3 regions of the Paenibacillus sp. GCM10027629 genome follow, and region 1 is predicted to be linked to each of the others. Evidence: riboswitches for the same ligand, from Rfam matches in the RefSeq annotation. Region 1 holds a riboswitch; each other region holds the start of a gene.
What was found. Region 1 has a riboswitch for ZMP and ZTP ahead of rpiB (ribose 5-phosphate isomerase B). Riboswitches for the same ligand answer to the same signal wherever they lie in the genome.
Positions count from the first base shown of each region.

Region 2: another riboswitch for ZMP and ZTP. It lies ahead of ACFQZR_RS24155 (bifunctional 5,10-methylenetetrahydrofolate dehydrogenase/5,10-methenyltetrahydrofolate cyclohydrolase); the one in region 1 lies ahead of rpiB (ribose 5-phosphate isomerase B).
Region 3: another riboswitch for ZMP and ZTP. It lies ahead of ACFQZR_RS01095 (DJ-1/PfpI family protein); the one in region 1 lies ahead of rpiB (ribose 5-phosphate isomerase B).

Region 1 is NZ_JBHTGZ010000005.1:341,168-351,559, forward strand. Features, by position in the region: gene hxlA (3-hexulose-6-phosphate synthase) at 1-480, shown strand, start outside; gene hxlB (6-phospho-3-hexuloisomerase) at 486-1,055, shown strand; gene spoIIR (stage II sporulation protein R) at 1,191-1,898, shown strand; gene ACFQZR_RS07510 (L-threonylcarbamoyladenylate synthase) at 1,977-3,158, shown strand; gene ACFQZR_RS07515 (manganese efflux pump MntP) at 3,278-3,838, shown strand; gene ACFQZR_RS07520 (low molecular weight protein arginine phosphatase) at 3,894-4,469, shown strand; ZMP/ZTP riboswitch at 4,522-4,603, shown strand; gene rpiB (ribose 5-phosphate isomerase B) at 4,755-5,207, shown strand; gene ACFQZR_RS07530 (TIGR01440 family protein) at 5,250-5,807, shown strand; gene ACFQZR_RS07535 (serine hydroxymethyltransferase) at 6,107-7,357, shown strand; gene ACFQZR_RS07540 (MFS transporter) at 7,567-8,814, shown strand; gene ACFQZR_RS07545 (ABC transporter permease) at 8,841-9,551, opposite strand; gene ACFQZR_RS07550 (ABC transporter ATP-binding protein) at 9,548-10,392, opposite strand, start outside.
Region 2 is NZ_JBHTGZ010000012.1:758,816-769,207, forward strand. Features, by position in the region: gene ACFQZR_RS24135 (extracellular solute-binding protein) at 1-1,026, shown strand, start outside; gene ACFQZR_RS24140 (GNAT family N-acetyltransferase) at 1,160-1,606, opposite strand; gene ACFQZR_RS24145 (class I SAM-dependent methyltransferase) at 1,674-2,423, opposite strand; gene ACFQZR_RS24150 (cyclodeaminase/cyclohydrolase family protein) at 2,671-3,306, opposite strand; gene ACFQZR_RS24155 (bifunctional 5,10-methylenetetrahydrofolate dehydrogenase/5,10-methenyltetrahydrofolate cyclohydrolase) at 3,309-4,160, opposite strand; ZMP/ZTP riboswitch at 4,243-4,328, opposite strand; gene htpG (molecular chaperone HtpG) at 4,541-6,418, shown strand; gene ACFQZR_RS24165 (hypothetical protein) at 6,494-6,853, opposite strand; gene ACFQZR_RS24170 (hypothetical protein) at 6,866-7,969, opposite strand; gene ACFQZR_RS24175 (matrixin family metalloprotease) at 8,207-9,253, shown strand; gene ACFQZR_RS24180 (ABC transporter substrate-binding protein) at 9,403-10,392, opposite strand, start outside.
Region 3 is NZ_JBHTGZ010000003.1:6-10,397, reverse strand. Features, by position in the region: gene ACFQZR_RS01135 (alpha-mannosidase) at 1-1,615, opposite strand, end outside; gene ACFQZR_RS01130 (hypothetical protein) at 1,644-1,898, opposite strand; gene ACFQZR_RS01125 (chloramphenicol phosphotransferase CPT family protein) at 2,071-2,667, opposite strand; gene ACFQZR_RS01120 (hypothetical protein) at 2,996-3,481, shown strand; gene ACFQZR_RS01115 (YxiJ family protein) at 3,637-3,990, opposite strand; gene ACFQZR_RS01110 (SDR family NAD(P)-dependent oxidoreductase) at 4,178-4,918, opposite strand; gene ACFQZR_RS01105 (epoxide hydrolase family protein) at 5,001-6,185, opposite strand; gene ACFQZR_RS01100 (helix-turn-helix transcriptional regulator) at 6,289-7,233, opposite strand; gene ACFQZR_RS01095 (DJ-1/PfpI family protein) at 7,598-8,170, opposite strand; ZMP/ZTP riboswitch at 8,229-8,308, opposite strand; gene ACFQZR_RS01090 (VOC family protein) at 8,510-8,974, opposite strand; gene ACFQZR_RS01085 (hypothetical protein) at 9,191-9,835, opposite strand.

The sequences.
Region 1 (10,392 bases):
CCGAATTTGAAAGTATTGGCTGACCTTAAAGTCATGGATGCAGGCGGCTACGAAGTGATGAAGGCATCTGAAGCGGGAGCGGACATTATTACGGTGCTTGGCGTATCCGATGACTCGACAATTAAGGGCGCTGTGGCTGAAGCGAAGAAACAGAACCGTAAAGTGATGGTCGACATGATCAATGTCAAAGACATGGAGACACGTGCACAAGAAATCGACGCAATGGGCGTAGACTACATCTGCGTGCACTCCGGTTACGACCACCAAGCGGAAGGCAAAAACTCATTCGAGGAATTGAATGCCATCAAACGCGTCGTCAAACAGGCTAAAACGGCTATCGCAGGCGGCATCAAGCTCGATACCTTGCCAGAAGTGATTCAAGCGAACCCGGACCTCGTTATCGTTGGCGGCGGGATCACAAGCCATGCGGATAAGAAATCAGTGGCTGCCGAAATGCGTCAATTGATTCAGCAAGGGTAACGCCGATGTCGATGCAGACAACGATGCAGAGCTATGCGACAGGAATTCTAGAAGAGCTCTCACGCACCGTTCAAGCGGTGGATGAAGCATCCGTGAACGCCTTGATCGCTCAGATTGTTCGTGCAGATCGGATCTTGGTTGCGGGTGCAGGTCGGTCGGGATTGATGATGCGTGCCTTCGCGATGCGGCTCATGCATCTCGGATTTAACGCTTATGTTGTCGGGGAGACGGTGACCCCGGGCCTCGGGGAGAATGGGCTGCTCATTATTGGTTCAGGATCGGGGGAGACGAAGAGTCTCGTTGCGATGGCAGAGAAGGCGAGAGCCATTGGCGCATCTGTCGCGGCTATTACGATTCACCCGGGATCAACCATTGGCGAGCTTGCACATACCATCGTTCAAGTACCGGCAGCGTCTAAGGAGAATACCTCTCTGGCGCGTGCGACCATTCAGCCGATGGGGGCTTTGTTCGAACAGTCGCTGCTGATTATATTTGATGCGATCATCCTGCAGTTGATGGGCATCGGAGAAGTTGATAATACGGCGATGCTCGGGCGGCATGCCAATTTGGAATAGGGAAAAGGGACGCGGTTTTGCGTCCCTTTTTTGCATGGATTTATTTTTCATAGAATGCTAGGTTGATAGGTTTATCCCCCTCTGTTCTGGACATACTGAGAAATACCAAAGGATAGAGCGGGGAGGCTTCATCACATGGCAAATCTTATTCAGATTCTTAAGAAAAAAAGCACTTATTCGATCATGATTATTCTTATTCTATTAGGTTGGTTCTTAAATCTGGTAGGTTCGGCAGCTGTCGTATCGGCGGCTTCAACAGAAGTAGGGACAATGCAAGAAATTCCGAAAGAATCAATCCGGCTGCGCATTCTTGCGAATTCGGATTCGGCGTTCGATCAGAAGGTTAAGCGTGAGATTCGCGATAAAGTCGTAGATCAAGTGAACACTTGGGTAGCGACATTAGAGGATCCACAGAGTTTGAAGCAAGCGCGTGCGAAGATTAAGGAGCACCTATCCGATATTGAGAAATTGGTGGGCAAGGAGTTAGTGGCTCGCGAGCAGGATTACGGGTATAAGGTTGAACTCGGCGTGGTGCCTTTTCCGACGAAGATGTACGGGGATCAAGTCTATCCTGCTGGGGATTATGAGGCTCTACGCATTACACTGGGTAAAGGGGAAGGGCAGAACTGGTGGTGCGTGTTGTTCCCTCCACTTTGCTTCATCGATGCAGGGACAGGAGAGGCTGTTGCACAAGCTGCGGATACGGAAGGTGCGCCGCTCGTGGCTGATGGAGGATCGACATCGGCGACTCCAGCGGATGGTGGCGGAGAGACGGAAGTACGCTTCTTCTTATGGGATTGGATTGTCAAAATATTCGACTTTATCGCCGGGTTGTTCAGCTAGAACGGTTGATTGTCAAATTGTGATATAATAAAGGTTAACTTATTAGTAAGGAACTGAGCGCTCATGCAATCAAATGAAATGATACGCAACACATCATATTGGGAAGTTCGAGATCTTGAGACCTCAACTGAGGCACTGGATGAAGCGGCGCAGATTCTCGCATCGGGCGGGACGGTCGCTTTTCCGACGGAGACGGTATATGGGCTTGGTGCAGATGCGCGAAGTACAAGTGCGGTCGAACAGATTTTTGCCGCTAAAGGAAGACCATCGGACAATCCGCTCATTGTACACATCGCGGATATTGCGGACCTAGACATGCTCGTCTTTCCGTACAATTCAACGGCACGTCAATTGATGGACCGATTCTGGCCCGGACCCCTCACGATCGTATTGCCTGTACGTCCAGGCGTCATCTCCCCCCGCGTAACTGCGGGGTTATCGACGGTTGGCGTGCGCATGCCGGCGCATGATGTCGCACTCGCGTTGATCGCGCGTGCAGGCTGCCCGGTCGCGGCACCAAGCGCGAATCGCTCAGGGCGCCCAAGCCCGACGCTCGCCGCGCACGTGCGCGAAGACCTCGCGGGCCGCATCGACGGCATCGTCGATGGCGGGCCGACAGGCGTCGGCGTCGAGTCGACGGTCGTCGAGCTTATCGGCGACCGCGTCAACGTGCTGCGCCCGGGCGGCGTCACGGTCGAGGCGCTGCGCGAGGTCGCGGCTGAGGTCACGATCGACCCGGCGCTCACGCGTACGTCCGACATCGCGCCAAGCGATGCCATCGCGGCATCGTCGGAGCAGATTACGGACGCGAGTCGCCATGCTGGCGACAGTGCCTTAGCGCAAGGCACAGCGGAGCACGCCGCTCCTGCGGACGACGCAGGCCATACCCCACGATCGCCGGGGATGAAATACGCGCACTATGCGCCGCGCGGGACCATGAGCATCGTCAAGGGAGATGCGCCGGGACAAGTCTCGGCTTGGATTCAAGCCGAGCTCGATGCTGCATCGCAGCGCGGGGAACGCAGCGGCGTACTCGCCTTCGACGAGCATATCGCCGCGTATCGCGCGGATGTCGTCGTCTCCTGTGGCAGCTTGCATGCGTTGGAGCATGCCGCGCAGCGGCTGTATGCCGCGCTGCGTGAATTCGACGAGCAGGGCGTCACGTTCATTCTCGCCGAAGCTTGTCCGGAAGACGGGATTGGCCTTGCGGTCATGAACCGGCTCGTGAAGGCTGCAGGTCACCGAATCATCCAGCTCTAAATTGGTTATTAATCCCTGTTCTACTGCGTTGTTTCCCCTTGTCCCACAATTTCAATGTATCTTTCCGGCCCTGTCCGCATATGGTTGTACAAGATCATATGGACAATGGAGGAACGTGGATGGAAACGGGCATAGCAATTTGGGGCGAGCTAATCACCATACTGGTCATGGCCGTTGCGTTAGGGTTTGATGCCTTCTCGCTCGGACTGGGTATCGGTATGAAAGGGATTCGCGTGCGAGAGATTATTAAGATCGGGGCCGTTGTTGCGATCTTCCATATCTTGATGCCGCTAGCTGGGTTGTACATGGGGCGGTATTTGGGGGCGCTGCTCGGTAATGTTGCGACGCTCGCTGCAGGTGGGCTGCTGCTATTGCTCGGTGGACATATGATATATAGCTCCCTGCGGGGAGATGCCGTTCAATCCATTGATTATCGCAGCAGTTGGGCGATTGTTTTATTTTCCCTCTCCGTGAGTATCGATTCCTTCTCCGTAGGTGTATCCTTAGGCATGTTCCCTATTAACTTATGGCTGACGATTTTATCCTTTGGACTGTGCGGCGGGATTATGTCGATCCTGGGGCTCATGCTTGGCAGCCAAGTTAGTCATCGTCTAAGCGAATATGGCGAGGCGTTTGGCGGTGTTATTTTATTTACATTTGGCGTATTATTTATTTTATAATTTGAATTCGATGAGACGAATTTAATCTAGCAAGCAGAAAGGAGATGAGCGTGTGATGAACATCTTATTCGTATGCACCGGGAACACATGCCGGAGTCCGATGGCAGAAGCGTTGCTGCGCAAGCTTGCGAAGGATGCAAATCTGGATATCGAAGTTCGTTCGGCGGGTGTTGCAGCGTCGCAGGGCGCGTCCATCTCGAGAAATGCGGTTACGGCTTTGCAAGACCATCAGATTGCTGCTGCGGGAGCTACGTCTACCCCGCTGACGGGTAGCGAAATCGAATGGGCAGATCTGATCCTGACGATGACGAGCGGACATAAGCAGCACGTTGTTCAACAGTTCCCTAGCTCGATTGAGCATACTTATACGCTCAAGGAATATGTGGAAATGGACGAGCAAGTCATTGCAGATTTGATTACGCTTGAAGAGCGCATTGCTGACTGGCAGATGAAGCATGCTTTAGGTGAGCCGATTCCGGATTCGGACCGAGCAGCCATTATTGCGCTGCAACAGCGCATTCCCAGCTTTGATATAAGTGATCCGTATGGCGGTTCTCTGGGAGAATATCGTCATTGCTTGGCCGAAATTCATAGCGCATTATTGAAGCTGCTGAAGCGTGCACAGGGTTGAAAATGCCCCATTGATTTTCATGATCGTTTGAGATATGATGATCCTATCGAGACAGATCCGATGTAACTGGCGACGAAGTGGATATTACCACGGTGGAGCATCGGAACATACGGCCGGTCGCCTGGGCAAAAGAGCAAAGACGTGAATTCGACGCGTCATGCTCTTTTTTTCGTTTTTTCCCCACAAATTAGGTATACTATAAGAGGTTGTTCAAAAAGTCAGCCGGTTTTTTGAACACATATTATTATGGAAAATGATTACGATGGGGTAGCAGGAGGAACGACTATGAAAATCGCTATTGGCGCAGACCACGCAGGAACGCTTCTCAAAGACGGGCTAATTCAAGTTATACGTTCATTAGGACATGATGTGGAAGATCTCGGTTGCAATTGTACGGATTCAGTTGATTATCCGGATTATGCGATTGCTGTATGTGAGCAAGTAGTGAAGGGGCAAGCTGATCGTGGAATTCTTGTCTGTGGGACAGGGATTGGCATGAGCATCGCAGCGAATAAAGTTCCGGGTATCCGTTGTGCATTGGTGCATGATCTTTTCTCTGCAAAAGCAACGCGTGAACATAATAATACGAATGTACTTGCAATGGGTGAACGCGTGATTGGTCCTGGACTAGCCGAGGAAATTGTGAAAGTATGGCTGGAGACACCTTTTAGCGAAGGTCCACGCCACTTGAACCGTGTGAACAAAGTGAATCAAATCGAGCAGCAATATCGCTCCTAGAAGACTCTTTTTCAGTGGAAGAAGTGAAAGGGGACGGTTACGATGAATCAACAAGAACAAGAATCTATTCAGCAGCAAGTCGAGCAGATCCTACGTGAGCTTGTCGAGGCAGCATCGATTCGAGCAGGCCAGATCGTCGTGATCGGCACGAGCACCAGCGAAGTCGTAGGTCAGCGTATCGGGACGAGCGGTGCCGAGGCGATAGCAGCCGAATTGTATGCTGGGCTTGAGAAAGTTCGCAGTGAAATCGGCTTCTATCTCGCCTTTCAATGCTGTGAGCATTTGAATCGAGCGCTTGTCGTCGAACGCGCAGCAGCAGAATACTATCGGCTCGATGAGGTGTCCGCGGTACCTATTGTGAAAGCCGGCGGTTCGATGGCGTCATATGCGTATCGTCATCTTACGGAGCCATGTCTCGTGGAGACCATCGAAGCGCATGCGGGGATAGACATTGGGGAGACGCTCATTGGTATGCATTTGCGCCGCGTCGCTGTTCCTGTACGTCCATCGATTAAGCAGGTGGGGCAGGCTCGCGTGACGATGGCCCGAACGAGGCCGAAGCTTATCGGCGGCGAACGAGCAGTTTATACGTGTCTTTAGAGGAAGTTCAAAAAATCAACTTTTAATCACGAAGTGATTCAAGAAGTGGGTTCGACATCGAATCTTGCGTTCATACTAGAAGAGCATATGCTTTCGAAGGATGTTTCCTTTGGAAACATTGAAGATGCTCATGTAGGTTTCTCCTACACTGCGCTTCTCCTTAAAGTTTTGCGTAGCAAAACTCGCTACGAAAGCATATGCTTCGCATTCTCGCAACCTTCTCGGTGCTGAAAAGCCGACTTTTTGAACCACTCAATATATTGGAGCCTTGCTCCGCTAATCATGAGGAGGAATTGGAAATGGTAGATCATTTGAGACAGGCAGACCCTGAAGTATTAAAAGCAATGGACTTGGAGCTTCAACGCCAGCGCAACAACATTGAGTTGATCGCATCAGAGAACATCGTGAGCGAAGCGGTTATGGAAGCGATGGGAACCGTTCTTACGAATAAATATGCAGAAGGCTACCCAGGCAAACGTTATTATGGCGGTTGTGAACATGTCGACATCGTGGAAGATATCGCTAGAGACCGTGCCAAAGAATTGTTCGGTGCTGAACATGCCAACGTGCAGCCTCACTCGGGCGCACAAGCGAACATGGCAGTATACCTAGCGGCATTGCAACCTGGCGACACGGTTCTTGGTATGAACCTTGCGCATGGCGGTCACTTAACGCATGGTAGTCCGGTCAATGCATCCGGATTACTCTATAACTTCGTAGCATACGGCGTATCCGAAGAAGATTTCCGCATTGATTATGATGATCTGCGCAAAGCAGCATTCAAACACAAACCTCGCATGATCGTAGCAGGTGCAAGTGCGTACCCACGCATTATTGATTTTGAGAAAATCGCAGCGATTGCTAATGATGTAGGCGCATTGTTCTTCGTCGATATGGCGCATATTGCAGGTCTAGTGGCTGCAGGATTGCATCCTAGCCCAGTGCCTCATGCACATTTCGTAACAACAACGACGCACAAAACATTGCGCGGACCTCGCGGTGGTATGATTCTTTGCCGCAAATCATGGGCACAAGCAATTGATAAAGCGGTATTCCCAGGTTCGCAAGGCGGACCACTTATGCACGTGATTGCTTCGAAAGCTGTTGCGCTTGGTGAAGCATTGCAGCCATCCTTCAAGACTTACGCACAGAACGTGGTTAACAACGCACAAGCGCTAGCTGCCGGATTGGTAGAAGAAGGCTTGAACTTGGTGTCCGGCGGAACGGATAACCACTTGATGCTGATTGATACACGCAACTTGAACATCACAGGTAAAGATGCAGAGCATGTGCTAGACTCCGTGAACATTACTGTGAACAAAAATGCGATTCCATTTGATCCAACGAGCCCATTCGTAACAAGTGGTATTCGTATCGGTACACCTGCGGCAACGTCCCGCGGTATGGATGAAGCAGCAATGAAGGTAATCGCGAAAGTGATTGCCATGACATTGAAGAACCCGAAAGATGAAGCGGTATTGGAAAAAGCACGTGGCATGGTGCGTGATTTGACAGCACAATTCCCGCTTTACCCGAACTTGAAATACTAATCTTAATAAGTAGATTGAAGACCGGCTCCTAATCTTTAGGGGTCGGTTTTTTGATTTTTTAGCATGATAGCACTTAAGATACGGGGTCCCTGCAAAGTACCTGAATCAGCATCGGAGTAGAAGCCCCGGATTGTGGGGGATTTTTGTGGGGATGAAATTTATTGACACGTCAGAACCCTTTCGCTATGCTGTCAAAAACAGGAGGACGGGTGAAGCGGTTGGAGAACCAACGAAGAATACAAGCGCTTGCATGGATTACTGCGATTTGCTTATTAGGGGATTCGATGCTCTACGTTGTGCTCCCCATCCATTGGAAGGAAATCGGCTTGTCCTCGTTATGGGAGGTCGGTATACTACTCTCTGCGAATCGATTGATTCGGCTGCCGCTTAATCCGTTGATTGGCTGGTTGTACCGTTCCATCTCCACTCGTACGGGGGTATTGCTTGCCGTTAGTCTCGCAGCGATTACGACAGCCTCTTATGGCATAGTCGGAAGCTTCTGGGTGCTTCTCTTGATGCGGATATTATGGGGCATTGCTTGGAGTTTCTTGCGTCTCGGAGGATACTTGACGGTGATGCAGCTCTCCGATTCGGGGAATCGGGGGCGATATATTGGTACATATAATGGAATTTCAGGTATTGGCGGTCTTGTCGGCATGTTGGTGGGTTCCTTTGCAGTCGATCTTTTCGGTATGCAAGCTGTATCGCTCATTTTTGGCGCGATTGCCCTGCTGAGTATTCCTTATGTCATTCGTCATATCTCAGACTCACGAATTGAGATCCACACGGATCTATCGAAGGGTGCGCCGAGAGTGAGCCCATGGAGTGTGCCAACCGTGTTATGGATGCTCGTCACGGGTCTAGCGACAGCGCTAGTCTTCCAAGGAATGTTCAATGCCACGCTAAGTCGACTCATTCAAGTGCATGAATCCATGTTCGTGACGATTGGGGTCTTTACGATTGGAGCAGCTTCGCTTACAGGTATCCTGCAAGCCATTCGTTCGAGCTGGCAGCCGTGGCTGGCGCCCCTGATTGGCAGAGGCTTTGACCGCGCAGCACGTCCGCATCGCGTCGTTGCTGCTGTACTGCTCGCGTCGGCGTGTCTGCTTGCCATGATCCCGATGCCAATGCCGTTTGGCCTCTGGATCGTATTGCTGCTCGGCCTGCAGCTGGCCATTAGTGTTGTCACCACCGTCGTAGATTCGTTTGCGACCGAGGTCTCAGCCTCGCAACCGTCGAAAGTGGCCATCATGACAGCCTATACCGTAACGACGGATCTAGGAGCCTCGATTGGGCCAACGCTTGCCTACACCTTGGATGCAGCAACGGGGACGGCTTCGATCTACTGGTGCGCTGCTGTCATTGTCTTAGCGATCAGTCTTCGATGGCTGATTCCTATTCCCGCATCGTCGAATTGCAATCAACACAACAAGGGCTCTGAATCCATCGCGGATTAAGAGCCCTTAGCTTTGTGCATATCGTATTAGTCAAATCTACGTTTACGGTAGATGATCAGGCAGGCTGGGATCGATAGGGCGGTCCAGATCAAGATGTTCAGGAAGTCGCCTTGAATAGCGCTGAATCCATTTCCCTTCGTGATTTCCGTTAAGGCATGGATCAGATGATCTGTTGGTAAGTAAGATACGATGGTTTCCAAGAACTCATTTTTTAACATGGGTGCGAACATCGGTCCGACCATGAAGATCAATAGGACCGGTAAGCCAGAGATTGACGTCTCTTGTACCGTACGTGAAATGAGACCGATAATGGTACCAATCGCGATGAACATGATAAGTGCTAAGAGGAACATAAGAACTAACCAGAGATAGTCCATCGTTAATGTAGGGCCTACGACGACCACGCTAATGGTAACGACCACGATCGAGATGAGCATTGTGATGAAGCTTTTGCCGAATAAGATTTCAATGGCAGACGCTGGGGACAGCATCAGGACGCGAAGTGTATGCTTCTCTTTTTCCTCGGATACCATGCTGGCTTGAACGAAGGCTGCCGTCATCGACAGGACGAATAGAATCGGCATGCTTAATAGAATACCGGCTTCCATCCCCATTCTCTGGAACAGTAAAGTGAACATGATTGGCATCGCAGCCATTAATAGGACTTGCGGATTTTTAATCGCATCTTTCCATTCTTTTTGAACAATCGCTTGAAATCTTCTCATTGAAAATGTCATTGTAAGTTCCCTCCCGTAAGTTTTACGAATATATCTCCTAATGTTGGTTCGTTCGAATGAATGGATTGTAATTGGCCATTCATCATGTATTCATTAATTTTCTCGATGCCTGCTGCATCTTGAACGATAATTTCTTTTCCGTTGTGTTCTGTGACGACGGTAATGCTGTGATCGCTATACATAAGACGTAAGTTCTTCTGCGTATCGAGTGCCGAAATTTCACCTTCATGGATAAAGGCAATGCGGTCGCAGAGCTGCTCGGCTTCCGACATATCATGTGTCGTTAAGAAAATCGTCGTACCTGCTTCGTTCAACTTGCGCAAGCTCTCATGGATATGCATCGTATTTTTGGGGTCCAGCGCAGATGTCGGTTCATCCAAAAATAATAGATCCGGCTTGTGGAGCAGTGCTCTAGCGAGCGTGACCCGCTGACGCATCCCTTTCGAGAGTTGCTTCACGAGGGCTTTCTTATCTTGCAGCAGGTTCACCTCGCCCAAGACTTCATCAATGCGTTGCAGGGGCACATCATATAGTTTACAGAACAGCTCCAGATTGTCGTACACGCTGAGTCGTTCGTATAATCCGCTATTATCGGTTAAGATGCCGATTCGATTTAAATGAGAGAAATCTTTGGTTCGAGTGACGTCTTTCCCGAATACATGAACCTCGCCAGCCGAGAGTGTGAGTTGCGAAGTAAGTATTTTAATGGTAGTTGTTTTACCCGATCCGCTTGGACCGAGGAACCCGAAAATTTCACCCTTGCGTACGTTAAATTCAATATGTTTGAGTGCTGTTTTGCTGCCGAATGATTTCATTAATTGTTTGACTTCAATGATATTCT
Region 2 (10,392 bases), on a different contig from region 1:
TATAGAGAAGATTTGCGCAAGAAATACAACTTGCCGAAACCTGAATCGATTGAAACATTAGAGCAATATTTGGACGGAATCCGTAAGAACGAGCCGAATATGCTTCCATTAGCCGATAATCAAGGGTATCAAACAGATGCAATCCTTCAATTAACAACCAAGGTCATTAACAGCAGTGGTAACATTCCATATGGTCAGATTATGATGTATGATACTCCAAGAGATATAACTTCTTATTGGGGTTCTCCGAAGCATCTTGAAGATTTGAAAATGTACAAAAGATGGGCTGACAAAGGGTACTGGCCAAAGAACGTCCTGAATGTAAAAGATAGTGCGCATGATGTATTTGCAAGCGGTAAGGCAGCTGCTGTTCTGGGTGGCGAAAATCCGAACCGTTTCAACGATTCCGTCATCAAAATCAAATCGACTCACCCGGATTGGGAGCTAGGTTACTTCCCTTATCCAAATGCGAAAGGGTTTGCTTCGCCGGTACATCCAATTCATAATGGGTTTGCCATTCCGCGCAGCAGCAAGCATCCAGAGAGAGCGCTTGCTTTCTATGAAAAATTGGTTACGGATAAAAAATACAATTGGCTGACACAATACGGAATTGAAGGCAAAAACTTCGAAGTTGAGGACGGCAAGTATTATAAAATGGTCGGTGACTCGCAGTCGAGCGGTTTCCCGAGAGAAGGTATGCAGAGCTGGGCATGGAGAAATCCGGAGTTCATGCTGTTTGATAAGAGCTTTGATTCTGTATTGGCCATGTTCAATGAATTCGATAAAATTGCGAGACCAGAAATTTTCCAAGGGTTCCCTGAGGATTGGACGCCATATCAAGCTGAGAAAGCAGCTGTTTTACAAGTGGAAAAGCAATATCTATACCCGCTTAACGTAGGTCTTGTTAGTGATGTTGAGGGCGGCTTGAAATTGTTCATGGAGAAGGCCAAGCAAGCAGGGCTGGACAAAATTCAGGCAGAATACAAGAAGCAATGGCTCAAATATATGGATGATATCGGGAAATAACTTTTAGACAGAAGCCACAACCGGACGGTTGTGGCTTTTTCGCTTGCGCTTTGTGCTGGTTTGCTCATCCGAGGCTGTATTGCGCTTGCATCGCAGCAATTTTCTGCTGAATATACATAACGGCTTCCCCGAGCTACTTAACATAGACGTGCATCAGCGGGAGATTACGATCGGGGAATACGGTAGAGGTAATCTCTCCAATTCGCTTCGCTCCCATTTTGGCATAGAACGCTTCGGCATAAGGATCGCTATCTAATGTAAATTCTGCAATATGCAGCGCCTTCACCTTGCTTAGCAGATCGGACCACATCTGCTTGCCGTACCCCTTCCCAATATGCTCCGGGTCAATAAACAACGCATCCAGCTTCTTGTCCTGGACCGAGAAACTATAAAATGCTATAAGTTCGTTATCTCGCTCCATGACATGCACAAGATGCTGCTCCAAATAGGCTTCGGTTACTGTCAGATCATCTCTGCATTTCGCAAGGAAGTCCTCGGAATATCCCCAGTGCGCTTTGGATCGATAGGCTAGGTTACTTAGGTTGTGGCAATCTTCGGTCATGGCTTTGCGTATCATCATTGCTTATCTCCTCTGTTATGTATAAAGATCCCCGTTATCGATTACATATCGAGGATCTTGGGGTTGATTATTTGTGTGCTACGATCATAAATCGTTCGGAATTCGTTCGAATCCCTCGATCGCATTGATGCTCCTCTACGAACTGATAGAGAAGCATATAGTCCGTCTCGTCCTGACCGAAGTTCGGAATGATCGGTGTATGCTTCAATAGGAATAGGAGATCTTGAACGGATTTATAGTAATCTGTCGCATTGTATTCATACACTTGAATGTTCTTCAAGCCTGCGTCCCTTAACTCTTGGATATATCGACGCTGCAAGGTGCCATGCGAGATTCCCCAGGATTGCCCTCTTCCGAACGCTTGCTTCAAGTTCCATTTGTCTCGTTCACTGACCTGCTGCGTGAAGAAGATTCCGTCGTCGGCTAGTACTCTAGCAACCTCTTGCGCATGAAATTCAGAGTGTCTGCAAGAGACGATGTTGAACAATCGATCTGGAAAAACGAGTCGCTCAGCATCCATTTGATGGAAGCGTACATTGGATTTCCCCGCTTGTCTTAAGTTATTCTCTGCCGTCTTCATCATACCAGATGAACAATCTATGCCAATTGCGAGTAGTACGGCATCCGCAATAGCTAACAGCGCTTCTCCCCCACCCGTACCGATATCCAGGAGGAGATCCGACTTTCTGCAGACCCCCGTGACTTCTTGGTAGAGATCCCACTGTATCCCTTCCGAGACCACTTTCATCCTGCTGAAATCCCAGCCGTTCATTGCACCAACCTGATCATAAAATTGTCGATATTCTTGTTCATTCATGTCTAATTCTGCCACCTTCCAAAATGATTCATATACAAACGAAAAAGCCTGCCAATAGACCTTAGTGGATATTCTCCGTTATGCAAAAGGGCATACAACCCCCTTGATAGCTGGTACGCGTGTTACCCAGCCCGGAGACTATCTACCTCGAATCATCTGGAAAGCCATGTTCCGTTCACCTCAATTTGGAAGAATACTTCAAGTATAATCGGTAGGGTGCTTTATATTCAAGTAAGCGGGACGGTCGTTACACACCCATTCGGCTTTTTACCGTGATCATCGTCACTTGCTTGAACTTATCGATGTCTCGCATTAATTGCGTGATCGTGTCGCTATATTTCTGTTGTAACGACGAATCTGTCAAAGACACTAGATTGATCTGAGCCGTCAACAAAGCCGATTGTGCCGCAGCCTCGAGCAAGATCGTGCTGATTCCTAGATCAGAGAGCACATGCGGATTGCAACAATCAGCGATTCCCTTCGCGTACCGCATCCCCGCAAGACATGCTTCGATCAGACGGATCGGCACATCAATCGCCTGAATCGTCGCTTGTTCCAGCGCCTGTTTACGTGCTTCTTTCTCCGATTCGGAGTTCCGCGGCAGCTTGAGAGCGGCCACGTACTGCTCGAAGCAATCCATATCCTGCGCAAGCAGTTGTTCATAGATTGTCGTGAGCGTATTCATCCGCTCTAATGTCTCATGAATCTGCTCCTGATAAGCTGCATATTTCTCGCCTTGCGAGAGGTTGCCTACCATCGAGGTCATCGAGGCGCCTAATGCCGCAACAAGCGCAGCGACACTGCCTCCACCCGGTGTAGGACTTGAACTCCCGGCTTGCTCAATAAAAGTCCGAATGGATTGATCCCATTGGTTCGTACGCATGATTAACGCACCTCCTTCTGCAGACGGATGGCCTTCATGAGATTCTGATAGAGAATGGCCGTCGTTAACGTCCCGACGCCGCCAGGTACGGGAGATATGGCTTGTACATGTTGAGCCACGTCAGGCGAAATATCTCCGACAATCTTCCCTTCATCCGTTTCATTAATGCCTGCATCGATGAAGACGAGCTTCGCATGCACCATATTCGGTTGAATCATATGCGCGCGCCCTACCGCTGCAATCGCAATATCCGCATGATGCAGATGCATCGCAATATCTGGCGTTCTCGAATGGCAGACCGTCACAGTCGCTTGTTCATGCTGAAGCAGATGGAATAAAGGCAATCCTACCGTCTGCCCTCGGCCGACCAAGGTCACATTCTTCCCTTCCAATGGATAGCCGTAATGCTTCAGGAGCTGAATGCAAGCCTGCGGCGTAGCCGGATAGAGTCCCACTTCCCCTGTAATGGTCGCTCGCTGATTGCTCGGGGTCACCCCATCAATATCTTTCCATGGTGTAATCGCATTCACGATGGTTGTCGCCGATAGATGCTTCGGCAGAGGGAGCTCCAGCATAATCCCGTGTACCCTGGGGTCAGTATTTAACCGTGCGACTTGCTGCAAAATCTCTTCCTCATGCACCCCTTCCGGGTATTCATAGAGATCGAATGCAACCCCGAGCCGCTGTGCAATCTTCTGCTTCGACTGCGCATAATATGCGGATGCTGGATCCCCTTCCACCAGGATGACGGCTAGCCGAGGCTCGTGCCCTTTCCCCTTCCATTCTCCTACATGCTGCTTCACGGTCTCATACACTTGATCTGCTGCTTCCTTCGCCTTCATTATTGTCGTCATTTCGACAACCTCCTATTTGAATAAAATAAGAAACAAAAAAAAGCATTCACAGCAGACTCGTACCATACGAATCTTCTGCAAATACTTTTCCCCAGGCGAACGGATCGGTAGAGCGGGAGGCTTCCTCGTGGTTCATTCCACTCATTTTCGCCAGTCACATCCCGCTTTTTTTCTTATTTTAGCAGAGATGATCTTAAGATGCACCCCTTGATTCTCAGACGAGACGTACCCTCCGCTATTGACACCCAATTTTGGAATATGGTATATAGAAATAAGAATTAGCACTCATTCATCCAGAGTGCTAATCACCCTTGCAGCCGTACTACATAATCATAGCAGCAACACATATCTGACTTTTAACCTTGAAAGGAGATTTATTCATGACTAAGAAGCAGTTTCAAGCCGAATCCAAACGATTACTGGAAATGATGATTAACTCCATCTATACGCAGAGAGAAATTTTCCTGCGCGAGTTAATCTCGAACGCGAGTGATGCCATTGACAAAATGTACTATATGGCCCTTAGCAATGACAATCTTGTTTTTGACAAAGAGAACTATTTCATTAAGGTCACTGCGAACAAAGAAGCTCGTACGCTGACGATTACTGATACGGGGATCGGGATGACGAAGGAAGACCTTGAGAACAATCTCGGCGTGATCGCGAAGAGCGGATCGCTAGCCTTCAAGAAAGAGAACGAAGCGAAAGACGGACACAACATCATCGGTCAATTCGGCGTCGGCTTCTATTCGGCCTTCATGGTCGCAGACGAAGTGAAGGTATACAGTAAAGCCTTCGGAAGCGATGAAGCTTATGTATGGGCATCGTCAGGTGCTGACGGCTACACAATTGAGCCATGCGATAAGACTACAGTGGGAACGGAAATTGTCCTTAACATCAAGCCGAATACGGAAGAAGATCAATACGATGAATATGTAGAGGAATATCGCCTCAAATCCATCATCAAGAAGTATTCCGACTTCATCCGCTACCCAATTAAGATGGATGTGCAAGGAAAACGTCCAGTAGAAGGCAGCGAAGAGCTTGAGGATTACCAAGAAGAGCAGACGATTAACAGCATGGTGCCGATCTGGCGCAAAAATAAAAACGAGTTAACTGCCGAGGATTACGATAATTTCTATGCGGAGAAACGTTACGGATTCGACAAGCCGCTGAAGCATTTGCATATCAGTGCAGACGGTGCTGTCGTATATAATGCGATCCTCTACATTCCAGAGAGCACACCTTTCGATTATTACACGAAAGAATATGAGAAAGGCCTTGAGCTATACTCCAACGGCGTATTGATCATGAATAAATGCGCAGACCTGCTGCCGGACTACTTCAGCTTCGTCAAAGGTTTGGTCGACTCCGAAGACCTCTCCCTCAATATTTCCCGGGAGATGCTGCAGCATGACCGCCAGCTGAGCTTGATCGCGAAGAACATCAAGAACAAAATTAAGAGTGCATTAACTAGCCTCTTGAAGGATGACCGCGAGAAGTATGAGCAGTTCTTCAAAGCCTTTGGCAGACAGCTGAAATACGGTGTATATAGCGACTACGGTATGAACAAAGAAACACTGCAAGACCTGCTGATGTTCTACTCTTCCACCGAGAAGAAGCTGGTTACACTCGATGAATATATCGCGCGTATGCCGGAAGATCAGAAGTACATCTACTACGCAGCAGGCGAATCTGTCGAGCGGATCGAGAAGCTTCCACAGACCGAGCTTGTGGCGGACAAAGGCTACGAAATCTTGTACCTCACGGATGATATCGATGAGTTCGCAATCAAGATGATCATGAATTACAAGGAAAAAGCCTTCAAATCCGTATCCAGCGGCGATCTTGGTATCGAAGCAGATGCGAACGATAAAGCTGCAGAAGCGGAAGAACAGGATAATCAAGCCTTGTTCGACCACATGAAGACGATCCTCGCCGGCAAAGTGAAGAACGTCAAAGCTTCGAAGCGCTTGAAGAGCCATCCAGTCTGCCTCTCTACGGAAGGTGAGCTCACGATTGAGATGGAGAAAATCCTTAGTGCTATGCCGAACAACCAAGATGTAAAAGCCGACAAGGTTCTTGAAATCAACGTCAACCACGATGTGTTCAAATCGCTCAAAGACGCTTATGCTGGGGATCAAGAGAAGTTAAACTTGTATGTGAATCTTCTCTACCACCAAGCGCTACTCATTGAAGGATTGCCGATCCAAGATCCGGTAGCCTTCACGAACGATATCTGTAAAGTCATGGTGTAAGAACCGTAACACAAAAGGCAGTTCCCACAATGATGGGAGCTGCCTTCCTCTTTTTACATAGGGTCAAGAACGGATTTACCATTTCGTAACCGCTTTATAGTACATCGACTCACTCGCTTGAATCGCAATCGCTTCTGACGTATCAACGCCTTGGATGGCGAACAACTTGGTTCCCGGCGGGTAGGAAGTCGCGTGATTATTCGGGGTTTCCAGCATCTCATCCGTCGATTGCGTTTCGATCTCACCGATTTCTTCCCCGATATCCGTCACTTCTTCCGTTGTCTCATGGTACACACGATCATTCCATTTCACACTCGGTGAAGCAATAGAAGCGATGGCATGATTCATCGTGACTGTATCTGTCTTCTCCCCGATCTGACTCGCCGAGCAACTTGTTAATAGTAATAATGCTAGTAGGATCGTTAAAGTTTTCAAGAGCAAATCACCTCAATTTTCTAACGTCATCTCCGAATCGTTTATATCCGTCTTGACTGGAATACGCTCCAGAATAATTCCATCCTTCGACCGATTAGTCAGAATAAAATTCTGTTGATAGAAACCGAGAAAACCTGAATATGTCCATACTTTCTCCATTTTTATACTCGAGAGAACATTGCCATTCTGATCAACCTGCGTCATCGTACTTGTGTCCGAATCCATCAACAAGAGTTGTTGTCGATCATATTTCGTTCTCCAGAAGGTTCCATTGTCATGAAAAACCATTCTCTTTTCGTAAATCGCCTTTCCCGTTGCGAGATCATACCTTCCATAGACCAAGTTACCGGGGGCTGGCAAGGGTCCGCCCGGACCTGGTGTAATACTTGAATTATTAACCACTAATACGCCTTGTTCTATCGTAAAATCGCTGGAGGTGTTCCAATCCATCAGAATTTCGACTGTTTTCTTCGATACTGCATTGTAGATGGAATAGAACTCCCGCACTTGCACTAAAGCTCCCCCCTCATGCTGGACAATGAGATAAGGCCATTCCAATTCAAACTCCCCTGTTAAGACACTTTCATATGATGAACTAGGCGGGATATTCACATCGATTTTCGACAATGGTTTCTTCCAAGGATATTCATAGATCAATACCGGACCTTCCGAATAAACGGCAAGCTTTTCTGTCGAACCAGAGGCGGGAGGTGACCAACTGATATGAACAAATTTGTTCTGCTTCATCCACGTTTGAACTGTAGGAATTACAATTTCCTGCTGCGTCAGAACTTTTCCCTCAGTACTTAGCGTAAATTTCATCACTTTGCCCCTGTCTTTGGCAATGACGACGATCTTGGATGGATTATTCAATATCCGAATGTCATAGATGAAATCAAACTTCTTTTCCCACGATTGTGTAAATGTTGCTAGATCAATGCACTCGATTTTACCCAAGAGATTGTCAATCAAAAGACGGCGCTGGTCATCGATAGCTTTCGAACTCCTAAAATCAAACGAGATCATAGATTGATTGACTTTAGATGTATCCGATGCAACTGCCAATGATGGGACGAATAATAACAAGGCCATGATCATCCAACTGATTTTTTTCATCCTACGTAGATCTTCCTTTCCTCGAAATACATAACATCTTAACGTGATTCTCAATACAAAAGTTGCTAGTATTTTCCTAAAAATAACAGAGAACAAACGCAGCAAACAAACCATATTGTGCCAACTAATTATTCCACTTTTTTGTCATATATAGGGAAATATTTTCATAGAAAGAAGGTTTTTGTAAATTAATGCAGAATGATATATTTGTCATTTATTAACATTATAGGAGGTTTTATGATGGGAAGAAAACAACAAAGGCTGGGTACCATGGCTGTAGCCGTAGCTACCAGTCTTACTTTATTGCTTGGCAGTACGCCTATGTTCGCAGCACCAACATCCTTCGGGAAATGGGCTAGCCGTACGCAAACGCTATCTGTCTCTAGTAGTGCAGATTTATCGGCTTGGTCTAGTGGAGCATCCAAATGGAAGAATTCCTCGAATTTCCAGGTGACTGCGAAATTGGGTGTGGATGCAACGTATTATGCAACAGATCTTTATAATGCAAATGTAGATTGGGATGGTAATGCCTCCTATTCCACGTTGAGCGGCACGATCACAAAAGCGACATTGAACTTGAATACATACTTCACGAATCAAACGAAATATACGAGCAGTATTAAAGCAGGAGTTGCAGCCCATGAAATCGGACATTCCTTGGGCCTCAATCATACGTCCGTCGTGGAGACTTCTTCGATCATGAATCCATATACCTTTACAAGCACGGGTTCCCTGAACAGACCACTCTCGCCGGCTTCCTCCGATATTTCCGTGGTGAACGGTCTATATCCGGCATTCTTCATGAACAATACGCCAGAAGAACAACCAGCAGCTAGCGCTGAAGGGGAAGAAGTAATCCATATGCATCCTTCATGGGCTATCTATTATGCAAACGAAGCCGAACTAGCTGCGGCTGCAGATCTTGTCGTCCGTGGAAAAGTAGTGGAATCCGGTCAGAGTTTCTTCCGCCAAGGCGATGCAACGTCCTATGCAACATTGAGTCAAATCGATGTTCTTGATGTTGTTAAAGGCGATGCTGCCCAAGTGGACAGTTCGATTACAGTCACGCAAATGGGAGGAGACTTCGGGAATCTCAAAGTACAGGCAGATGGTTCTACCTTGCTGAATCAAGAGCAAGATGTTGTCTTGTTCCTTCGCGACAATGGGGACGGCACCTATCGTCCAATTAACCAGGATGATGGCATTTATGTCAGCACAGGCGGGGTATTCCAGAATATCTCTAACGCGGACTCGCTCAATTTCTCCAGCTTAACAGAACGGTAAAATCATCGAGATCAGCGATCCCTCTACATTACAGAGAGGTCAAAGAAAAAGAGCAGTTCCCAGGATTCACCTTGGGGACTGCTCTTTGCTTTACCTGATAATCACAACATTGATTTTCTCAAAGCTAACGCTGTAGATTAGGCCAATGATCACTTGCTCGCTTGTGCCCAGGCGTCCAGCTGCTTCTGCTTCTCCGCGATAATCTTGTCTAGACCCGCCGCTTTCATCTTGTTATTGAATTCCGGCAAGTTCGCGGCTGGGTCTAATGTACCTGTCTCCAATCCTACTCTGAACTGGTTCATCACGTTCGTGACGGCAGCTATTTCTGTTTTTACCGGGTTAGCGTCAAATGTAAAGCCCATTGCCTTCGAGCGGACCGCAGATTTGTTGAATGCCTGCATCTTCTCCCAAATCTGCGGATCTTCTCCTTCCCACACGTAAGAAAGATAATTATTACCTATTTCCCACTGATTGAACATATATCCGGTTTGCGTCGCTCCGTCAGGCATCGCGATCATACTTTCAGACTTCTTCACATAATGCTTACCCTCAATACCATTATCGAGGAGATTGACGATCGCCGGATCCGAATACATCAGATTCAAGAATTGCATCGCTTTGTCCGGATTGCCGCTGTTTTTCGAAATCGACATCATAAATGCAGTGATCCCACCGGTCGACGTAGTGGGTTTTGTCAATCTTACAGCAACCATTTCTTTGCCAACCGCTCTGGACTCCTGCACTTCATACCCTGGTTTCATGTTGGCGACATAACCGAACGCTTTATCCGATTTCACGAGATTTTGTCCGGTCTCCTGGGAGGTGGCAATATCTTTCAAAATATAACCTGACTGATACCATTTTCGGATCAAGGCCAATGTATCCACATATTCCTTCGTTTCGAAATAATTCTCGACTTTCAGATTATTATCCAATCCTGGCAGTACACCAAAACCGTCTCCAAGACTATCAAAAGAGGCACCCAACATCACATCTGCTACAGATTGTCCCTGAGTCTGCTGAACAAGCGGAGCGATTCCTGGTTCATTTTCTTTAATTGTCTTGAGTACAGGCTCTAGATCGTTAAACGTCTTAATCTGATTGACATCGATATGATATTTGTCGACAAGATCTTTACG
Region 3 (10,392 bases), on a different contig from region 1:
CTTCCCAGCGACCAAGCTGCTTGTAAAGATGACCTGTTGTTTTATCCGTTACATCGAATGTGCCATCACTAGCAAATTGGACATGAATATAATCATTTTCCAACACATGCGAAGCCTGCTCCTGATCTGGTATGACGATTCCAACTTGATGCGGGCGAACGACATACGTGCTGTAGCCTAAAGCTGGTACTGTTGGCTGCCATTCAATCACGTACTTCCGACAATCAATACCGAGTGGTAAGTTAATCGGGCTCAAGGTGCGAATGCGACTATCCTGCTCAGCAACGATACGATAAGGAATCGATATCCCGTTGTGATCTTCAATCGCGAACTGCTGAACATCATCATCTGCATGGAAATAAAGCTCGGTTTGCACCACATCTTCTGCTTGCAACTGTGAGGTGTTCGCAAGGAACAGCTTCTGATCGTTAATTCCGAATGCACGATTATCCACTTGGTGAGCTAATACGTCCAACTTCTGCTCTAGTAGTGCTTCTCCTGCTTCTGTAATGGAGGCATAACGCTCCATCATGTGATCATGTACACCATCAGTACTGCAACCACAAATACTATCATGCGGATGATTCTTCATCCATAACTTCCATAAATAGTTCATGTAATCATAATCATACGGATCAAGGTCTAACATTTTGCACCAGCTAGAAATCGGCTCCAGCCATTTCTCTATTAGATCATGGCATCGTGCATCCGCCTGCTTGATGTACAATCGGCTTGACAATGTGCTTGCCAATACAGATTGATCATTGCCCTCACGCAGTTCATGATGAATTACGGGATATGAATCAGGTGCTTGCAGCATCTTCTCCCTGACAAGCTTTGTATAATGCGGTAATGTGCTATGCTCGATCGAATATTGATCCCCATAGTGCTGTCTTAGTTTATCGAGTGCTTCGGTTAGATTCTCTTGCGCTTCAAGGTGATCCACACCGTTCATGAGCAGATGATGAGGCAGTTTATTATAGAGAAGTTCCTTGTCCTTAATCATCTCAAACGTATTCAATAGATCATCCCGTTCTACAGGAAAGCGTTGCGCGTTATTGTACCAATTCGGCATAAATACACCTACTACTTCTGAGCCGTCCGGCGCTTTCCAGAACAATTGCGGACTGCCATGCAGCTGAATGTCATAGCCTCTGCCAAACACCACATTATCAATGCCGACTCCTTGCATAATCTGAGGGATTTGTCCGATAATTCCAAAGTGATCAGGGAAGTAGCCATTCTTCATTTCGCCCTCTAACATGCGTGAACGACGAATGCCTTCCATTAGATTGCGTACAGTGGACTCTCCACTCGTAAGATATACATCATTTTGTACATACCAAGGCCCTGTCAAGATACGCCCTTCACGAATAAAGCGTTCTAAGATTTCTTTCTTCTCTGGGCGAATCTCCAAGTAATCTTCTAATATGACAGTTTGTGCATCCAAATGAAAACAGTTGAAATTAGGATCATTAGTAAGTAGCTCTAATAAATTATCTACCAGCTGCACAAGTCGAAACCGAAATTGCTCGAACGTTAAGTACCACTCGCGATCCCAGTGGGTGTGTGATATGACATGAAATACAGGTTTATCGTTCTGACTACGTTCCATGTATCTTGGCCTCCTAATGACTAACAATCTATATAGCCGTGCATAACATACAGAATGAATAAGTTGCTTCTGCCTCACCAGGAGTCGTCTTCGTCTCCAGAACAATCGCTTCACCCAAGTGATCAAACGTTTCGATCGTTTCGGTCCAACTTGACCATCCAGCATGCTCGAAGGTCATCTCGACTTGCCCCTGCTGTCCTTTCCATACGACGCTTCCATCATTCAATTCAGGACAAATCAAACTGATAAAGGCTTCCCTAACGGTTAATGGAGTACCATTCATTCGGAAATAATCCGTCAGTTCAAGGCTCGCTCGTATTAACCATTCTTATGCTGAATCGAAGAGGTCGTACTTGGAATGAAGGAAAATACGCGCAGCTTCTAGAAATTGCGCGTAGTAGCCTTTACTTAATAAACATTGACTTTGATTAGCTGGTATCTGATGGATACGCCAACTAGGAAACACTTACATTTCTTTTACTTAATTTCTTAAATACCGAGTATTCCTTATTGGACTTAATAAAACTTAATATCTTTTCGGCGCATTCTTTTGGATTCAACGCTTCAGTATTTACTTCAAGGTCATATTCATCAATGCAATATACTTTGCTGAACTGTGAAGCTGCTAGTCCAATCTTTCTATCTCCTCTTGTTTGCTCTCTTCTTATGAGTTCTTCTTTCGAGCATATTACACCTACAAATAATGTAGGCTGATCACTAAATACATCAAGGCACTCATTAAACCACTTATCATTTTCGATTACGGTATCTGCTATTACATTCAAACCCATCTCTGAAAACAATTTTATAGTCGAAAAGTACATTGAAACTATGGGATCAAAAAGTATTTGTGCGACAACTTGATCATCTACTTCTCTTGTAGGTTCCATATTCGGAAATTTGTTGTTTATAAAATCATTGAAATTATGAAAAAAATCATCTATTGATAAGTGATGAAAAAGAATCTCTTTCTGATTGATCAGTTCCATAGAAATACTCGTCTTTCCTGAACTTGAAGTTCCGTTCATCAACACAATCATGCCTTGCTTCAAACGAATCACCCTCAAATATAAGATTTGCGTATCTTTCAGATAACGTCTTATTCACGAACTTCGTAAATAATTCCATATGTAGGGTATTCGCGAAACTTTTGAACTATCCTGCCCATTACTTGAATGAAAACGGCAGCTGATCGTTTGACCAGCTGCCTCTAATCATGATTCAAATATCGTGTCCCGTTAACGCAACACGCTATTCACTGAGGAATCTCCCTTATAGGCATCTGCACAATCATATAGTTATTAACCTACATACTGTAAACACAGGTTATTTGACTTTACGAATAGTGCATTATCTTTTTAAAGCAAAAGGAGATATTATATGACAAATTTTTATTCTTTTCACGGGACTATCACTATGATTAATGATTTTTTTACAGGTCAAAATGATGAAGGGTGTGTTAAATTAATATCTGTAGACAATGGATTGGGAGCATTAGTAAATTTCGTTGTGTCACCCAATACTTATTTTGTAGACCATGTAATGGTGTCAGTAGGAGATCAAGTGACTGGATATTATGACGGAAATGCACCTGCTCTTCTAATTTACCCTCCACAATATGAAGCAATTGTCATGGTAAAAAATAGCCCATATCAGAATGTAAAAGTAGATTATTTTAATACTGAATTGGAGAGCAGTGATGGACGATTACGATTAAATATTTCTCCATATACTCAAATCGTATTAACAAATGGGCAACAGTTTTCAAGAACCCCTGCGAACCGAGATCTAATTGTTATTTATGGACCTACAACAACAAGTATCCCCGCCATTACCACACCCTATAGAATTATAGTTTTGTGTTAGGGGGCATGCTGTCCACTGCAGAGGATGGAATAATATTCATAATTCCTTGGTTCAACTAATCTCCCCGTTAGCTTAATAAAACAATGAGCAGCTGCCGCAGCAAACTACTCCTTATTTCGTTTAACTAACGTGTCCCGTTAGTTAAATCATTTTCATTACGACAAATACTCCTGTAACAACATTCGAGCTTCCTCGAAGTTTCTATATTTTCTTCCAAATTCCTCATAATCAGCGATTCTATCTTCGAAAAACTTGTATTGTGGGAACCAATTAAAAAATGACATATTGAGTTTTTCGATTTGTTTTTGAGGAATCTCTGCTTTCTTTCCATCTAAGACGTAACTTACAGTGCCAGCAATATTCATACAGTATGTGTTAAAATCACCGACCAATGAGTTTTTGTCTTCGGTAAGTTTCAAAAAGTTTTTGCGAAAATCATCCTGTATTTTATCAGTATCCCTATACGGAAAGGGATTATCTAATTTGATGGTTCTCAATTTCTCAGTCATATTGTTCACGAAAACTCACCACCATTTCTTAGGTATTCATTAATTGAACAATGAGAGGAGCAGCTACCGCTCCTCTATCGTGTCCCGTTAGCGTAATAACTGTTGATTAGCTAACTTTATCAAATTCTCTCGGGTGTCTCATAAACGTACTTTGGCATTGGTAGTATCAGATGACACTGGACTCCAGTTACAGCCCCCCAGTAACAGGGGTATACGATCCGGTAACAAAACGCGAATCGTCGCTTGCCAAGAACGAAATAACACCTGCAATATCATCAGGTTCCGCCACACGCCTCAGTGGTGTGAAGCTACTAATGGTTTGTTTCTCTTCCTCTGACAAAAAGGCCGTCGCATCGGTTTGCACTAATCCGGGTGCAACCACGTTGGCTGAAATCCCTTGTGGACCGAATTCTTGGGCAATATAGTCGGAAAAGGTATTCAACCCTCCTTTTGCCGTTCCATGAGCGATCATGTAAGGCGAGGGATCCTTACCCAAACTGCTGGATACATAAATGATACGTCCGAACTTTTGTTCGATCATGAATGGAATAACGGATTTAGTCGTCACGAATGCTGCTTTTAGTTCATCGTTTAATTTCTGAGAGAACTCCTCCCAATTCATTTCGGCAAAGGGCTTCGCAGTGAAACTCATATTCGCGTTGCAGACCAATATATCAATTTTCTTAAAAGCTTCTAAAGTAGCGTCTACGAGCTTTGTAAATTGGTGTGAATCACGAACATCCGCCCGGAGAGCAATGGCTTCTCCGCCGCTGGATCGAATATCTGAGACCACCGCTTCAGCAGCATCTTGATTTTTTAAATAATTAACAACGACTTTCGCACCCCGTTGGGCCAATAATTTTGATGCAGCTCTTCCAATTCCTCTAGCGCCTCCGGTAACGATAACAACTTTCCCCTGTAGATTCATATTATTCTTCCTTCCATCTTACTATATAATTTCGAATGTTCTAACTTTAGATTCGAGCTTCATAACAACATTCCGGATAGTCTTAGCGAAGCTGACCAAAAAACTTTCGGATGTCATTAACTAACAGGTCAGGTGCTTCCATTGCCGCAAAGTGACCACCGCGATCGAATTCCGACCAGTGCACGACATTATGCTCACGTTCGACAATACCTCGGATCGAGATGTCTTTCGGAAAAACCGCAACACCAGTTGGAACCGTAGAGCGTTGAGCAGGCATGCCCCAGGATTTCGCCTCCTCTTTATAAATCCGTGCCGATGACCCTGCCGTTCCGGTCAACCAATACAATGAGACATTTGTTAGCATGTGGTCGAGATCAACGGCATCTTCCGGAAGATTTGCTGTAGGGTCTGTCCATTCCTTGAACTTCTCTACTATCCAAGCAAGCTGACCGACGGGCGAGTCAGTCAGACCATAGGCAAGCGTCTGAGGTCGTGTAGATTGTATAATCGCATAACCCGTTGTCTCATAGCTTTGTTGAGTCAACGTATCGTAGCGCGCTCGCTCGATTTCAGTTAAATCAAGCGATTCTGTGGGATCTCCGGACGGGAATGTTGTAAGCCCGTTTGCATGAATACCAATGACAGAGTCTGGCGCAAATCGTCCAAGCTCTGGAGAAACCATTGCCCCGGTGTCACCACCTTGAGCGCCGTAACGTTCATAACCTAGTCGACGCATCAGTTCAGCCCAAGCTCTGGCTACTCGATTAATGTTCCACCCTACCTCGGTTGTCGGTCCAGAAAAGCCAAATCCGGGTAGTGAAGGTATGACGACATGGAATGCATCTGCCGGATTACCGCCATGAGCACGGGGATCGGTGAGCGGTCCTATAATGTTCATAAACTCAACGATCGAACCGGGCCAACCATGTGTGATGATCAACGGCATTGCATCTGGTTCTGGGGAACGTACATGCAGAAAGTGTATGTTCTGTCCGTCTATGGTGGTGGTGAACTGCGGGAATTTGTTAAGAGATTCCTCGTGTTTGCGCCAGTCATATTTGGATCTCCAGTATTCCGCCAGTTCCTTGAGGTAATCAACGGGAATACCATAGTCCCAGCCTACACCGGCCAAAGCATCCGGCCAACGGGTGCGGGTTAAACGGTCTCGTAATTCATCAAGATCAGCCTGCGGAACATCGATACGGAAAGGCTTGATCTCAGTGCTCTGGTGGCCACTGCGTACAATTTGTTGTTCTGAATGAGTCATTTTTTGGAAAGCCTCCTCAAATTTCTTTGTATTTTCTTGTAACTGATTAATGTGTTCTCTCTATTTAAACTCATAATAAACCATGCTTATTGACAACAGTGTGTCAACAATCGATATAAAGTTTAGCTATCTCCAAAGCACTTTTCCGTACAGCTGCAGCAATATGCGAGGGTTCAAGAATGAACAAATCCGTTCTAAAATGAAGTAAAAAGCCGATTAACCAGTCGTTATCCGGGTATCGGACCCGAACGATAAGCGAACCATCGGGTTGCCGTTCAATTTCATCCGCATCAAAATGATCTTCTGCTGGAACCTTAGCCGGTCCTGTAAATCTAAGCACCAGATCGACCATCTTGGAATCGCGCTGCGGACCCCAATTTTCATTCAACTCAGACAGTGTCACCATTCGACGCTGGAACGTATCCTCAAGAATGAGTAGATTCCGGATCCGAGAAAGCCTGAACATGCGGTAATCATCTCGGTTTAAGCAATAACCGTGAAGATACCACGTGTAGCCTTTGAGCACCAGCCCCATAGGTTCAATACAACGTTCTGTTTCTCCCCCTTGTCCGTTGGTATATGTAAAACGGATCAGCCTTTTATCACTTACGGCTTTATGCAGCGTGTCATACTTGTTTCGTTCTGAAGAGCTGCTTTTCCACGGATTTAAGTCAATGATGACCTGATCAGCACCAGCCATACGACCTTGTTCTGCCTTCGAGACCAATGCGCCAACTTTGTCGAGCAGCCCGTCTAAATTTTGGTTGCTAAATGCCTGTGTAGATTGAAGGCCTCGCAAAGCTGTAGAGAGGGAAATAAGTTCATTGAATGAAAGCATTTGCCGATCCAATCGAAAGTTTTCCATGATTTCGAATCCGCCTTCTGCTCCCGTGTACGAAATAATGGGAATTCCTGCTAGATTCAATGATTCCAAATCGCGATAAATCGTACGCAATGAAACCTCCAGACGATCAGCCAATTCTTGGGCCTGTACGCGTTTGCGGTTTAATAGAAGGATCGTAATGGCCATAAGTCGCTCAAGTTTCACTGTTGTCCCCCCAATTCAATAAGGTAACTGGTTAATAAAATATTTCAGTTCCACGAATACGATGCTTTAACTCCTGCGGGTAATTAGGCTCTTACTTGTATAATAAACTTGCATTGTAGACAATAGTCTGTCAGGATTAGAAAGTTCACCAGTGTTTTGTTGCTTTTTTTTGAAACCACGAATTCAGATATCATCTTAAATGATCAAGCCCCAGTTAATAAAACCGGGCTCTAATACATCTACGCTTGATTGGCTTATTCCGTTATCCTGCCCGTTAGTTCAATAAAATGAGCAGACTGCGGTAGTCTGCTCAGCAATGTATAGTATTCAACTATCGTGTCCCGTTAGCGTAACGTGAAAACTTTTATCTTTTCGATATATAGTACGGGTAATCCATCTTTTCTTGAACTTTTTGAACAACTTCTTCATTAGTAAGCGATTCTATGAAATACAGACCCAAATCAATGGAAGCAGATACTCCTCCACCTGTAAAAATGTTACCATCTCTTACATAGCGCTCCTTAACAACTTCTGAGCAATAAGGTGTCAATAATTCATATGCAGATGGATTTGTTGTTGCTCTTTTACCATTTAGCATTCCAGCAGCACCCAGAATTAAAGCTCCCGTGCAAACAGACACCTTATATTCTACATTTAGTGCGGTCTGAATCCATGAGATAAAGTCAGTATCATTCCTGAGTTGCCTTGTAGACAACCCTCCAGGAATAAAAATCAAATCATATACCGAAAGGTCCGGGGAAACATGATTGATTTTCATAGTTAATCCTCTGTCATCGGTTATTTGTTCTTTGTTCGAACAAAAATCCCACGACACATTTTCTTTTGCTTTTAGAATTCCCATCCATGTTACAGCTTCATAAAAACCAACAAAATCTAAAGTAGTCATCTTATCAAACAAAATGTAAGCCATCTTCATTACTAAGCACCTGACCTTTCATCATGTGAAATAAAAAAAGTATCTGATTTAAGATCAAATACTTTGCCCAGGCGTACGGCGATATGAATATGTGCTCCCTCATGGTTATCCACGTTTACGCCAGTTGCACATACCAGATATTTACTATATTGTATTCTGGAAAATCATATAAATCAATCACGTATTCTTAATTAAACTGCCAGTTGGTTAAGAAAAGGCAACCGATCACAAGTAGCTGGCTGCCTTCAAATTCTTTATTGAGCTATCGTGTCCCGTTAGCGGAATAATCTGTTAACTTCAGACGGTTGGAACTTCAATGAATTACTAAAACAGTTACTACTAATTTTGTGATTTTTCGGACTTTATCATTTCGTTCCACTCACTTAAATAAACTGCATATCCCAAATTTTTAGGTTCAGACGTCAACCATGAAATAAACTCTAATTCGTTACCATCAGGATCGTTAAAATAAATAGCTGCCGCAGGCATCCATGTATGTACAATTGGCTCAATTGGTTCTTTTCCAAAAGCTTTAATGGGTTCAAGACCTCTTTCTCGTAGCCAGTCAATTGAATCCTTTAATAAATCCAAATCAGTCCCAAAAGCAAAATGTCTTTTGCTAACATCACTTCCCTTTGGAACTTCCCAAAGACCAAGTAATTGACGTTCCTTTCCAATATAAAAAAATGCAATTCCTCTTTCCTCAATTAATAATGAAAGTTCCAGTCCCAACTTGTTATAAAACTCAATAGAAGCATTCAAATCTTTAACTTGTAAATGAGTCTCGTATAGATTCTTAATCATAGCTCTGCTCCTTGAACAGGTTAATGGTATGCTGTCACCTGTACGTAATGTAGCTATCGTGTCCCGTTAGCTTAATACGTAGAAATTAGAGTATACATCTAAAATATCAATTGTTGTCCTACAAGTTTCTAGGTTCAATATATATAATAATTGGACCAAGCCTTCCATCGTTTTTAGTTTTGAAGGTAGCTGCAACAAATTTATCTTTATCTGATTTCAAATTACTACTCCCCGTTTTGAGAGAACCCGATCCATTTCATCAAAATGTTCTTTGTTGCTTGAAGCATAGATCAAATCAAAACTATCGTTATTTTTCATCACTGTTATTATGCTGTCATCGTAATTCCCATAAAATTCGATGCCAATCCAATGCCGAAAGGAAAAACCTTTATTATTAAAATTTTCACGAATAAAATCCAAGTCGGTTTGTTCAATGGAATAGAACGATTCACAGCCGTATTCAAGAGCGAATACGGTTTGCAAATAGGCCATCGCATGAAAAAAATCGGTCAATGTTTCAAAATCTTTTTTCCATACCTTTTCATCGTAACTCATATAGACAGGGGGATTGGACCTGGATAAATCGTTCTTATGGATTCCCCAAACACAGACACGTTGATTCTCGCAATAAAAAATTAAATATTCGCTATGTTTGAAGTATTGGAGTTGCTCGGGTTTGATCAAACTATCTTGCGTATGATTCAGCCGCTCGTCTTTACCGAGTTCCAAATAATAATCTATAAACACCTGGGGCAATTCACCAAAATTATTTTTAATGGTTTGTATCTCGTCATGACTAAACCCATTTCGTTTCGTAATATGAAACAGCTTTTTAATCATTGTAAAATCAGTCACCCGCATCACACCTTATCCTTGTATAATACTCCATCGATTGACTTAAGAATATTCCAAGTCGGTCTCCTTAACCATCAAGAGAGCATATTACACACCCATTTTACCATATCTTTACTCCACTATCCTCCCCGTTAGCTTAAAGAAATGAGCAGGCTCGGCAGCCTGCTCAATAATGGTTTGTTTATTCAACTAATCTGCCCGTTAGCTCAGTTCAAACTTGCTTCAGCCAATCCACGGAGTGATTAATCATCTCTCCTATTATGACTGACCTTGTCCAGATTTTACGTCGCCGTGCATCCCAATCCAACAAAAAAAGAAAGGTCGCCCCTCCTCTATAAATAACAAATGATAATTTCCAGGATAATCAATAACATATAATTGCTCTATTGATGTTCCCCTACGGTAACTGTTATCCCAATGTCATCTTGTGGGGCAATAATTGAAACGATCCCCCCCTCTGAACTAGGAAAAGGACGAAGCTCGATCTCACCTTAACCTTCACGTAGACATCATATAACGTGCCAGGCTTCAGATGAGAGAAATCCCAATTCATATACTGAATA